DNA from 4 places in the Vibrio algivorus genome. Region 1 is predicted to be linked to each of the others. Evidence: predicted binding sites of a transcription regulator. Region 1 holds the regulator's gene; each other region holds the start of a gene.
What was found. Region 1 encodes PurR, which represses purine synthesis genes. Its sites were predicted from a motif close to TNANGNAAACGTTTNCNTNA; they were not measured.
Positions count from the first base shown of each region.

Region 2: the regulator PurR is predicted to act here: its motif matches at 1,499-1,518, upstream of glpX (class II fructose-bisphosphatase).
Region 3: the regulator PurR is predicted to act here: its motif matches at 1,119-1,138, upstream of purT (formate-dependent phosphoribosylglycinamide formyltransferase).
Region 4: the regulator PurR is predicted to act here: its motif matches at 2,040-2,059, upstream of guaB (IMP dehydrogenase).

Region 1 is NZ_BSPV01000004.1:248,114-251,299, reverse strand. Features, by position in the region: gene elyC (envelope biogenesis factor ElyC) at 38-835, shown strand; gene purR (HTH-type transcriptional repressor PurR) at 1,050-2,054, shown strand; gene QQJ93_RS06870 (ABC transporter substrate-binding protein) at 2,177-3,186, shown strand, end outside.
Region 2 is NZ_BSPV01000005.1:76,839-80,024, reverse strand. Features, by position in the region: gene QQJ93_RS08665 (1,4-dihydroxy-2-naphthoate polyprenyltransferase) at 1-159, shown strand, start outside; gene rraA (ribonuclease E activity regulator RraA) at 301-831, shown strand; gene zapB (cell division protein ZapB) at 1,011-1,253, opposite strand; gene glpX (class II fructose-bisphosphatase) at 1,576-2,583, shown strand; gene QQJ93_RS08645 (helix-turn-helix transcriptional regulator) at 2,754-3,186, shown strand, end outside.
Region 3 is NZ_BSPV01000004.1:528,264-531,449, forward strand. Features, by position in the region: gene cdd (cytidine deaminase) at 135-1,025, shown strand; gene purT (formate-dependent phosphoribosylglycinamide formyltransferase) at 1,212-2,387, shown strand; gene QQJ93_RS08175 (thiopurine S-methyltransferase) at 2,469-3,113, opposite strand.
Region 4 is NZ_BSPV01000009.1:48,085-51,270, reverse strand. Features, by position in the region: gene guaA (glutamine-hydrolyzing GMP synthase) at 1-237, opposite strand, end outside; gene guaB (IMP dehydrogenase) at 444-1,907, opposite strand; gene xseA (exodeoxyribonuclease VII large subunit) at 2,256-3,186, shown strand, end outside.

The DNA.
Region 1 (3,186 bases):
TTTACCTGCTGAATGATGAATTTTTGGACTATTTAAAATGTTTGAATTGAAAAAATTAATTGGTGCTCTGCTTATGCCTTTGCCTGCCTTGTTGATTATAGGTTTTATTGGCTTATTTCTTATTATGTTCACCTACAAACGCGGCTTAGGGTGCTTATTCACTTTTGTTTCTTTAATGGGGATCTTTCTATTTTCTTTCCAACCCATTTCGACCTCATTATTGAAACCAACTGAGCGTGCTTATAAAGCTTTTGTGCCAGTAGATGGCGCCATTGACTATGTCATGGTATTAGGAAGTGGCCATATTGTTGATAACGATATTCCAGCAACTTCGGAACTATCTCGCAATGGTTTGATGCGTCTTGCGGAAGGTATTCGTATTTTACACCTCTACCCTGGAGCAAAATTAATTTTGTCTGGTTATAACGGTGGCACATCGGTAAGTAATGCACGAATGATGGCGAATGTTGCTGTTTCATTAGGCGTAGCAAAATCCGATATCATTCTATTAGAAAGTGCTCAAGATACTTGGGATGAAGCGCATCAAGCGGCAGGTTTTGTTGCTGATAAACGTATGGTACTGATCACCTCTGCCAGTCACATGAAACGTGCTATTGGTGAGTTTAACAAAGCAGGACTTGAACCTATCCCTGCACCGACCAATTACTTAGCTTTTGATGATATTAAACAGCCATGGGATAAATATTCTCCACAAGCGAAATATCTAGAGCAAAGTGAACGTTATTGGTATGAGCAGCTTGGTCGATGGTGGTCTTCTTTACGCGACACACTAAGTAACCAGAAGAATTCCGGTACGGCTACAACGTTAGAGTAACGAGATAATACGCGAGCAATCGATAACGTTGCTGCTAACGTGCGGTATTTGTTTTGTCATAAAAATGCCATATCTGATTGTCAGTCATGGCATTTAAGACTAAAATCGTAGTTCATAAAATACAGAATAAAATTAAGTCGCTGATTAAAGGCGACTTTTATCTTTTTAGATTAGAATAAATCCGGCGAAGACGTCGGCATAAAGGAAATTCACTATGGCTACAATTAAAGATGTCGCACGTATTGCAGGTGTTTCTACCACCACAGTGTCACATGTCATCAATAAGACTCGTTTTGTTGCAGAAGCAACTCAAGAAAAAGTCATGGCCGCAGTGAAAGAACTGAATTATGCCCCAAGCGCTGTTGCCCGTAGTCTGAAATGCAATACCACTAGCACCATTGGTATGTTAGTAACGCAGTCAACTAATCCATTTTTTGCCGAAGTAGTAGATGGCGTAGAAAGCTATTGTTACCGCAAAGGTTACACTCTGATCCTTTGTAATACTGGTGGCCGTGCAGATAAACAACGTGATTATATTCGTATGTTAGCTGGCAAACGTGTTGATGGCCTTTTAGTGATGTGTTCAGACTTAGATGCTGATTTACAAGAGATGCTAGATGGTCACCCAGATATTCCTAAGGTCGTCATGGATTGGGGCCCAGAAAGCTCTCAAGCAGATAAGATCATCGATAACTCTGAAGAAGGTGGCTATTTAGCAACTCGTTACCTCATGGCTCAAGGTCACAAAGATATTGCTTGTCTAAGTGGTCACTTCGAAAAAGTTGCCTGTAAAGAACGCATCTCTGGCTGCAAACGCGCATTAGCGGAAGACGGTTTAACGCTTCCAGAAGAGTGGTTACTTGAAGGTAACTTTGAGTGTGATACCGCCGTGATCGCTGCAGATAAAATTCTTGCTATGGAGAAAAAACCAACCGCCGTTTTCTGCTTTAACGATATTATGGCACTCGGCTTAATGAGCCGCTTACAAGAAAAAGGCATGAAAGTACCAGAAGATATTTCGGTTATTGGTTACGATAACATTGATATTTCACCTTACTTCTCACCACCTTTAACGACAGTTCACCAGCCAAAACGTCGTCTAGGTAAGAATGCGGTAGAGATTTTATTAGAGCGTATTAAAGATAAAAATCATGCTAAGCAGACATTTGAGATGTTCCCTGAGATTATTGAACGCTCTTCGGTAAAAACATTGAAATAGTAGTATTCTTAGCCGAGTAACGAATAACTAAACCAGCGCTGATGTCGTTGGTTTTTTTATTGAAATTTTTTAGGCGGATCATCTGTCTATATTGATATACCTAACTTTGTATAAGGATATACATGAAACGTCTGCTACTTAGCTTCATTTTGATCACTCTGCCACTGCTTTCTTCTGCTAAAGATATCTCCATTAGCCAGTTAGATTGGCAACAAGTTGAACAACGAGCAAAAGGACAAGATGTTTACTTTAATGCTTGGGGTGGTAGCCAAGAGATTAATGACTATCTTCGTTGGGTAGCAAAGCAAGTAAAACAAAAGTATGGCATTGAACTTCACCACGTTAAGGTCACTGATATTTCCGAAACCACCACTCGCCTGCTCGCTGAAAAAACTGCTGGAAAACATTCTGGTGGTAGTGTCGATATGGTGTGGATCAATGGTGAAAATTTCAAATCAATGAAGAATAACCAATTACTCTACGGCCCTTTCGTTTCAAGCTTGCCAAATTGGAAAAAAGTCGACTCTAGTCTCCCTGTCACTAATGATTTTTCTGAACCAACAGAAGGATTAGAAGCGCCGTGGGGGGTGGGTCAATTAGTCTATATTCATGATCAGAAAAAGTTACCGACACCCCCACAGTCAGCACAACAATTATTCGATTATGCAAAACACCACCCTGGGCGTATTACCTACCCTAAGCCACCTCAGTTTCATGGCACTAGCTTTTTAAAAGCCTTACTTATCGAACTTTCTGATGAAAAGAGCGCGCTATCTAAGCCCGTTGATGAAGACTCATTTACTCAAGTAACTCAACCTTTATGGGATTACTTAGATGCTATTCAACCTTATTTATGGCAACAAGGCCGCCAATTCCCAACCACTCAACCTGAAATGCTGCAATTGCTCGATGATGATCAAATTGATATTGCTCTTACCTTCAACCCAAATGAAGTTTTTTCAGCCCAAGCAAGCGGTAAGTTAGCCCCAACAACGAAAACCTATGCATGGAAAAATGGCGCATTGTCTAACATTCATTTTCTTGCCATCCCATGGAACGCTAATGCAAAAGAAGGGGCATTAGTCGTAATTAACTTTCTACTCAACCCTCAAGCACAATCACGTAAAGGTGA
Region 2 (3,186 bases), on a different contig from region 1:
GTGTTTATGTTATTACCACTGCTGCTCATATTCAAACATGGCAAGACTATCTGGAATATCCAACAAGCTAAGCAGTTTGTACCTATGTTACCGGATATGGTGAAATGTGCCTTTATCACCAATATCGTATTTTCAATTGTTATGGTTTTAGGCCAATAACACTCTGTTCAGGACGATTACCCTGATGAGATCAAAGTCTTTTCAGGAAATTGTCCTTTGTCATTGCAAAGCAATAATGACCCTATATACTCGTTAGTCATGTACTCTTAACCATCCTCCGCAAGCAAAGAGAAAACCACTATGGAATATAATACCTCTGCACTGTGTGATATTTACCAAGACCAAGTTGATGTTGTTGAGCCTATGTTCAGTAATTTTGGTGGCTTAACCTCATTCGCAGGCCAATTAACCACAGTGAAATGCTTTGAAGATAACGGCATTATTCGTTCTATTTTACAAGAAGATGGTACTGGTCGAGTGCTATTAATTGATGGCGGCGGCTCACTGCGTCGTGCACTGATTGATGCTGAGATTGCCGCGTTAGCAGAAGAAAATGACTGGGAAGGCCTAGTGGTTTACGGCTGTGTTCGTGAAATTGATGACTTAGAAGAAATGGAAATTGGCATTCAAGCCATTGCTGCTATTCCTGTCGGAGCCACTCAGAACAACATCGGTGAAGTCGATGTACCGGTCAACTTTGGTGGGGTTACCTTCTTACCTGAAGATCACCTTTATGCCGACAATACTGGTGTGATCATTTCTCAAGAACCGTTAGATGTTGATCTAGAGTTAGATGAAGAACTAGACGACGTTGAGCCTTTAAACCGTTAATCTCATCTCCTCAAATTCTTATAAACAAAAAAACAGAGCTCAATCGGCTCTGTTTTTTGTTTATCTACTGCTATCTATACCCAAAGTCATTGGAGTTGCAGTGAGGAGACAAGTGAATGAACACTGACAACAAAACTGCAGCTTCAAGTATGACGGGTATAAAACGATAATAGCTTTAATTATTCAACGTCATCCATTTTACCAAGTAGGTTACGGATACGCTCTTGCCATGCTTGCTGCTCTTGGCGCATCGCTTGAGTTTGTTGTTCTAACTCTTCACGACCTTCGCGTAGTTGACCGGCTTCTGAAGCTAGTTGTTGATTCTTTTCTTTAAGCTCGTCAACTTCCATTTGTAATAATGCAATAGTATCTACCGCGGTTTGAATTTTTGCTTCTAGCTGTTCTAATACTTCGAAAGACATCTCTGATACCTATAAAATGATCATGGTGAGCAATAAAGCTAACCCAAGGTCACGCCCTATCACGTTTGTTACCCTCATTCTACTCAGCTTCGTTGTAAGCGCCACCGTCTTATTTAACTATTTTTGTTCGGTTGCGCAAAAAAACAGCAAAGCTAACTCAATTATGACATTAGCCCGCATATTGACTCCCTTTAATGAGCTCTATGAAGACCTCTGTAGCTATCGTTGCGTAATGATCCAACCAAAAAAGCAAACGTTACCGTTCTGGCTGTGCTAAAATGCGCCGCATAATTTTCTTCCCTTTGTTTTATTTGGAGTCAGTATGAAACGCGATTTAGCATTGGCATTTTCTCGAGTCACAGAAGGTGCTGCGCTTGCCGGATATAAATGGTTAGGCCGAGGCGATAAGAACGCAGCCGATGGCGCTGCAGTAGCCGTAATGCGTACCCTACTGAATGACACAGAAATCAGCGGTGAAATTGTTATCGGTGAAGGTGAAATTGATGAAGCACCAATGCTTTATATTGGTGAGCAAGTTGGCCTAGGTGGCGATGCAGTCGATATCGCGGTTGACCCAATCGAAGGCACCCGTATGACCGCTATGGGTCAGTCGAATGCACTAGCAGTACTGGCAGCAGGCGAAAAAGGTAGCTTCTTAAAAGCTCCTGATATGTATATGGAAAAACTTGTCGTGGGTCCTGGTGCTAAAGGTTGTCTTGATCTTTCTAAATCGGTTGAAGATAACATCTTAAATGTCGCTAAAGCACTTAATAAGCCACTCAATGAACTGACTGTTATCACTTTAGCCAAACCTCGCCATGACGAGATTATCGCTAAAATTCAACAAATGGGTGCTCGTGTTTTTGCCGTGCCAGATGGTGATGTTGCAGCTTCTATTTTAACTTGTATGCCAGATAGCGAAGTGGACATGATGTACTGCATTGGTGGCGCACCTGAAGGTGTTGTATCTGCGGCAGTCATTCGTGCATTAGATGGTGACATGCAAGGTCGTCTACTACCTCGTCATGAAGTTAAAGGGGATACTCCAGAAAACCGCACTCACGGTGAATTAGAATTACAACGTTGCGCCGAAATGGGTGTACAAGCAAATGTGATCTTAAAAATGGATGATATGGCGCGCAGTGATAATGTAGTCTTTGCTGCAACCGGTATTACCAAAGGTGACCTACTTGAAGGTATCACTCGTACAGGAAATATCGCAACCACAGAAACCTTAGTGATTCGTGGTAAGAGCCGTACGATTCGTCGCATCAAGTCGATTCACTACCTTGAACGTAAAGATGATGAAGTAAGACAGCACATCTTATAATTCGAGTTTACTTGGGTATAGCTTACAAACGCAACTTTCGGGTTGCGTTTTTTATTCTCCTTACAAAGGATTTTAGAGTATGTTAAGCATTTGCTTTATTTAATTTTTGCGCCATCATATAGCCAAGTGACTTCCAAAACGCGGCACAATACAGCCCCCAAAGGCAATCAATGAAAAGCAGCGATAAAATTCTCCATAAAATAAAGCGTGAAGGAAAAATTACCGCGCGCCAACTGGCCGATGAGTTATCGATCACCAGCATGGGTGCACGCCAACATCTACAAGCGTTAGAAGATGAAGGGTTACTAAACCACTCCGACATTAAAGTCAAAGTGGGACGCCCAGCCCGTCACTGGTCTTTAACCCAAAAGGGCCATGACCAATTTATCGATCGCCACCAAGATCTTAGTATTGATATCATCAACGCTATTGGCCACGCCTATGGCCAACAAGGGATTGAAAAGGTTACCGCCCAGAGAGAAGCAAAAATTCTCCAGCGCTATCAGCAAAATTTATCCCAATGTTCTAGTACCGAACAAAAACTACAAACTTTAGTTCAATTGCGAGAGCAAGAAGGTTACATGGCGGAGCTTGAAACTACAG
Region 3 (3,186 bases), 280 kb from region 1:
ACTATTGAAACTACTCACTCACGAGATCTCACTCCATAATCTGATTTATTTCACAATAAAAATGTAACCATAAAATATAATTACACAAAAATGAGCTTAGCAACTCACTTATACGTGAATTACAAGGAAACCTAATGACTCAACATATTAATCCAAAATCTGTAGCGCACTTACCTACAGAGCTTGCTGATCGTATTGTTTCTCAAATGCAAACAGCTGATTTCAGTGGTCACTTCTCCGCAACGGATTATCAAGCATTGTTATCGCAATCAGGCATGACTGACACAGAATTTAAACTCGCCTTACTGCCTATCGCGGCTACTCGTGCTTATTGTGAAATTTCCAACTTCCACGTTGGTGCTATCGCAGAGGGTTTATCTGGAAACATCTACTTCGGAGCAAATATTGAAATTGCTGGAGTGCAGTTAAACCAAACGGTTCATGCAGAACAATCGGCAATCAGCCATGCATGGATGAAAGGTGAAACAGGGCTAAAAAATATCACCATCAACCACACACCTTGTGGTCACTGCCGCCAATTTATGAATGAATTAAATGGTATTGAAAACCTATCCATTCAACTTCCTGAGCGCCCTGCCTATCGATTAGCGGAATTGTTACCTGAATCATTTGGTCCTAAAGATTTAGGTATCGAAGCTCGCTTAATGGATAACCAACAACACAGTTATCAGTTTGATAGCGACAATGCTGCTATTATCTCTACTATAAAAGCACTAAATAACAGCTATGCGCCATACAGCAATAATCACAGTGGTGTAACATTGAAGACACAATCAGGGGCTATTTATTCTGGTAGTTATGCAGAAAATGCTGCATTTAATCCAAGCCTTCCTCCACTACAGGTTGCGATTAACCTATTATTATTAGCTGGTGAAGATCTAGCCAATATTGAATCCGTGGTACTAGCAGAGAATGCAAGTGGAACCATTAGTCACTTGGCAGAAACACAATCTACACTGGAAGCGATTAACCCCGACATCACGATTGATTATTTATCCATCTAAATACAGATATTAAAGCAATGGTGATAAACCGTCCGTAAACGACCTTCAATATAGTTTACGGACTTTTTATTAAAAGAAATTCTCCCTAACTTGTTGCGCAAACGTTTGCCTACCTTTAAAATCACGCCAATTAATTACCTACTTAATACGTGGGTATCAAAGTAGATCTGTTATAGGAATAAAGACATGTTTGGAACGGCGACCTCTCCTTCTGCCACAAAAGTACTTCTACTTGGTTCAGGTGAACTAGGTAAAGAAGTAGCCATTGAATGCCAACGTTTAGGCTTGGAAGTCATTGCACTAGATCGCTACGCCAATGCTCCGGCGATGCAAGTTGCCCACCGAAGTTATACTGTTGATATGTTAGATGGCGAGACAATTGAGGCCATAATCAACCAAGAAAAACCAGATTACGTTGTTCCTGAAATTGAAGCGATTGCTACTGACAAGCTGGTTGAGTTAGAACAAAAAGGCGTCACGATTGTTCCAACAGCAAATGCAACAAAGCTAACTATGAACCGTGAAGGTATTCGTCGTTTAGCAGCAGAAGATCTTGGCGTTACAACCTCTCCTTATCGTTTTTGCGATACTTATGAAGAATTCAAACAATCAGTAGAATTTGTTTCTATGCCTTGTGTGGTAAAACCAATCATGAGCTCATCAGGTAAAGGTCAAAGCATCATTAAGAGCAAAGCGGATATGGAATCTGCATGGCAATACGCGCAAGAAGGTGGCCGTGCTGGAGCGGGTAGAGTTATCGTTGAAGGCTTTGTCGATTTTGATTATGAAATCACTCTACTTACTGTTCGTGCTGTCGATGGTGTGCATTTTTGTGCTCCGATTGGACACAGGCAAGAAGATGGTGATTACCGTGAATCTTGGCAGCCACAAGCAATGTCGCAAGCTGCATTAACTGCCGCAGAGCAAATGGCTGAGAAAGTGGTAAACGCTTTGGGCGGTTATGGGTTATTTGGTGTCGAGCTTTTCGTCAAAGGTGATGAAGTAATTTTCAGTGAAGTATCCCCTCGCCCACACGATACCGGCATGGTGACATTAATTTCACAAGAGCTATCAGAATTCGCCCTACATGTTCGTGCCTTTACTGGTTTACCAATTAATAGTATTACTCAATACGGGCCAAGTGCTTCCGCGGTAATTCTCGCTGAAGGGTGTTCACAAAATATTAGTTTCACAGGGTTACAAGAAGCACTTGCTGCACCGCAAACTCAAGTTCGTCTCTTTGGTAAACCGGATATTGATGGTCGTCGTCGTTTAGGGGTTACGCTGACACGACGTGATAATGTTGAAAATGCAATTTCTGATGCCGTTAAAGCTGCTAGGAAAGTTAACGTCAGCTTCTAGTTACTTCTCGTTGCTCGTTGCTCGTTGCTCGTTGCTCGAAAATAATATCGATTCCATTATTTTCGAGCAACAATAACAAAATTATGACTCAAGCAACCAGACTTCTTCGGCAAAGCGAGACAGCCCTTGTTTGATTCTTGGATGTTCACTATCACCATCATCACGATTTAAATGAGTCACTTTATACCCTGCAAATAAGCTTTCAATTTCTTTAGCAGGTACGCTAAACGGTGGCCCTGACATTTCAGATTGGTCATAATCCAATGTCACTAACAAAATTTTCCCACCTGGTGCAAGTAATGACTTAATACGTTCAGCATAAGCAACACGTAAGTCAGCCGGCAGTGCAATTAAAGCTGCACGGTCATAGATGCGATCAAATTGCGTCAATGGCGCAGTGAAGAAGTCTCCGGCATAAATAGACAACTCATCGAACTGGTACAACTCATGCTGTCCATTAAGCGGTGTAACCATTGGGGTATAAAAGTGCTCAGCAAAAAAGGCACGTACCGCAATATTGCTAAGTTCAACCCCTGTCACTTCATTATGTTTTTGCGCAAGCCAAACCAGATCTTCTGTTTTTCCACATAACGGAACGAGAACAGAATGATATCGATCAGCAGATACAACTTCCCAATAGTTAATTAAAAGTGGATTTACATCTTCTAAATGAAAACCAATTTTATTTTCTGCCCATTTATTATGCCAAAATTCTTGATCTTGCATTATTCACCTATAAAACGTTTGATAATAAAAAGGCCACCTCAATAGGGTGACCTTCTTTCTTCCAGTGACTTAC
Region 4 (3,186 bases), on a different contig from region 1:
ACCTGCATTAAACACATACTCAGGAGCGCGAGGTGAACCTGCTTCCGTCACACTTTCTGGGCCGCCCGATAAGATAATACCGTTTGGATTAAATTCACGGATATCCGCTTCGTCTACATCCCAGCTCCACAATTCACAGTACACACCGATTTCACGGATACGACGAGCAATCAATTGGGTGTATTGAGAGCCAAAATCTAAAATTAAAATGCGTTCAGCATGGATATTGGTTGTCATTAGTGTTCTCTAATAATCTAATCAAAGTGGGTGTGGTACGAGTTTCGAGTTTCGAGTTTCGAGTTTCGAGTTTCGAGTTTCGAGTTTCGAGTTTCGAGTTTCGAAAAGACTAGTTCCTCTTTATCTAAACTCAATCACTCGCACCATTAAAATATTATCAGGGTAAAGCTTCATCGAATGACTCACTTTACCCATAGATTCAAAACTTACATTCTGTTGTAGTTAGGTGCTTCTTTGGTGATCTGTACATCATGCACATGCGACTCTTGCATGCCGGCACCAGAAATACGAACAAATTCGGCTTTAGTACGCATATCTTCGATAGTTGCACTGCCAGTTAAGCCCATGCTTGAACGTAAACCACCCATTTGTTGATGAATGATTTCTTTTAGACGACCTTTATAAGCGATGCGACCTTCGATACCTTCTGGCACTAGCTTGTCTGCCGCATTATCCGATTGGAAGTAACGGTCTGATGAACCTTGAGACATCGCGCCTAGTGAGCCCATACCACGATAAGACTTGTAAGAACGGCCTTGGAAAAGAATGACTTCACCCGGTGCTTCTTCAGTACCTGCGAACATTGAGCCCACCATCACGCAAGATGCGCCAGCGGCAATCGCTTTACAGATATCACCAGAGAAACGAATACCACCATCAGCAATCACAGGAATGCCAAATTCAGCTGCTGCGCTAGCCGCTTCTGAAATCGCAGTAATTTGTGGAACACCTACGCCCGTTACGATACGAGTAGTACAAATAGAACCAGGGCCGATACCGACTTTAACCGCATCTACACCGGCATCAATGAGTGCACGAGCACCAGCAGCCGTTGCTACATTACCACCGATGATTTGCAGATCAGGATATAGAGCACGAGTTTCTTTAATGCGATCAAGAACACCTTGAGAATGACCGTGAGAAGAATCAATCAATAGTACATCAACACCCGCTTCAACTAGCGCTTTAACACGTTCTTCATTACCAGCACCCGCACCAACGGCAGCACCAACACGTAAACGGCCACGCTCATCTTTACAAGCGTTAGGTTTACGTTCTGCTTTTTGGAAATCTTTTGCGGTGATCATGCCAGAAAGTTGGAAAGCATCATTTACTACTAATACTTTCTCAACTCGATGTGCTTGCATGCATTGTTGAACTTCACTCATTGATGCGCCTTCTTTAACAGAAGCCAGGCGATCTTTTGGTGTCATCACTTGTTCAACGGTTTTCGTTAAATCGGTTACAAAACGCACGTCACGACCGGTAATAATACCAACAAGATCGTTACTTTCTGTCACAACAGGAAAACCAGCAAAACCGTGTTTCTCGGTTAATGCTTTCACATCAGCAATGGTTTCATCAGGACGGATAGTCACAGGATTGCTAACCACACCCGCTTCGTAAATTTTTACTAAGCGAACTTCTTCAGCTTGTTGCTCGATCGACATATTCTTGTGAATAAAACCGATTCCGCCTTCTTGAGCTAGAGCAATAGCCAAACGAGCTTCTGTTACCGTATCCATAGCGGCAGAGATCATTGGGACATTAAGGGTGATCTTTTTGGTCAACTGAGTGCGAAGATCAGCTGTATTTGGAAGAACAGTAGAGTGTGCTGGGACGAGCAGTACGTCATCAAACGTTAAAGCTTCTTTAGCGATTCGTAACATTGCAATATCTCACATAAGAGTTTTGGAGGAATAAATCCCGCATTGAGCTTTAGCTCTCCGCGATAAACTCATTTCATCGTTTCGCATAACAAAATGAATTTGGGATTTGATATTGCAGCGGGATTATACGCCTCACGCAATCGTTTGACTAGACGTTTTTGTTAGTTTCTTTATGATATTTTCATCAATAAATTTATCGATAAAAAATATGGTTAAAAATCGTTTGTTTATTGAGCTTATTAAATGTGTTTTTTCTCAGATAATCGACAACTTAATTAGGCTCAAAATCCAACTAACGCTATAATAAAATCGATTGCTTACCTCTTTTTGATCTAAAAATGGCGACCGATGACTCTACATTCTAATCCCAATATTTTTACCGTCTCTCGTTTAAATGCCGAAGTCAGAATGCTACTTGAAAATGAGATGGGCATTGTATGGCTTATTGGTGAACTATCGAACTTTTCAGCGCCCGTTTCTGGTCATTGGTATTTCTCTTTAAAAGATACACGAGCTCAAGTTAAGTGTGCCATGTTTAAAGGTAATAACCGACGAGTGAGCTTTAAACCGCTTAATGGTAATCAAGTTCTCGTTAAAGCCCGTTTATCTTTATATGAACCACGTGGCGACTATCAGCTTATCGTCGAAAATATGCAGCCTGAAGGCGATGGTCGCTTACAACAAATGTTCGATGAATTAAAAATGAAATTAGCGGGTGAAGGGTTATTTGCTCAGCATCTAAAAAAACCGTTACCCGCTAATCCCAAACGCATCGGCGTTATCACTTCTAAAACTGGCGCTGCTTTATATGACATATTAGATGTTTTGAAGCGTCGTGATCCTAGCCTACCAGTCATTATTTACCCTACTACGGTACAGGGCGAAGACGCCGCATTTAAAATTGCTCAAGCGATTGGTCGAGCGAACAGCCGTAATGAATGCGATATTTTAATTGTAGGACGAGGCGGTGGTTCACTAGAAGATCTATGGTGTTTTAACCATGAAATAGTGGCAAGAACCATATCCGCAAGCCAGATCCCGATTGTCAGTGCAGTTGGCCATGAAGTTGATGTCACCATTGCCGATTTTGTTGCAGATGTTCGTGCACCGACACCATCTGCTGCGGCAGAATTAGTTAGCCGAGATAATAGTCATAAAGCACAAACCATTTTAAGCAAGCAACAAGCGTTAATGAGTGCCTGGCGTCATTATAGCCATCAGAAAAAAACGCAGCTCAATCGACTACAATTTGCATTAGAAAAGCAGCATCCTCGCTACC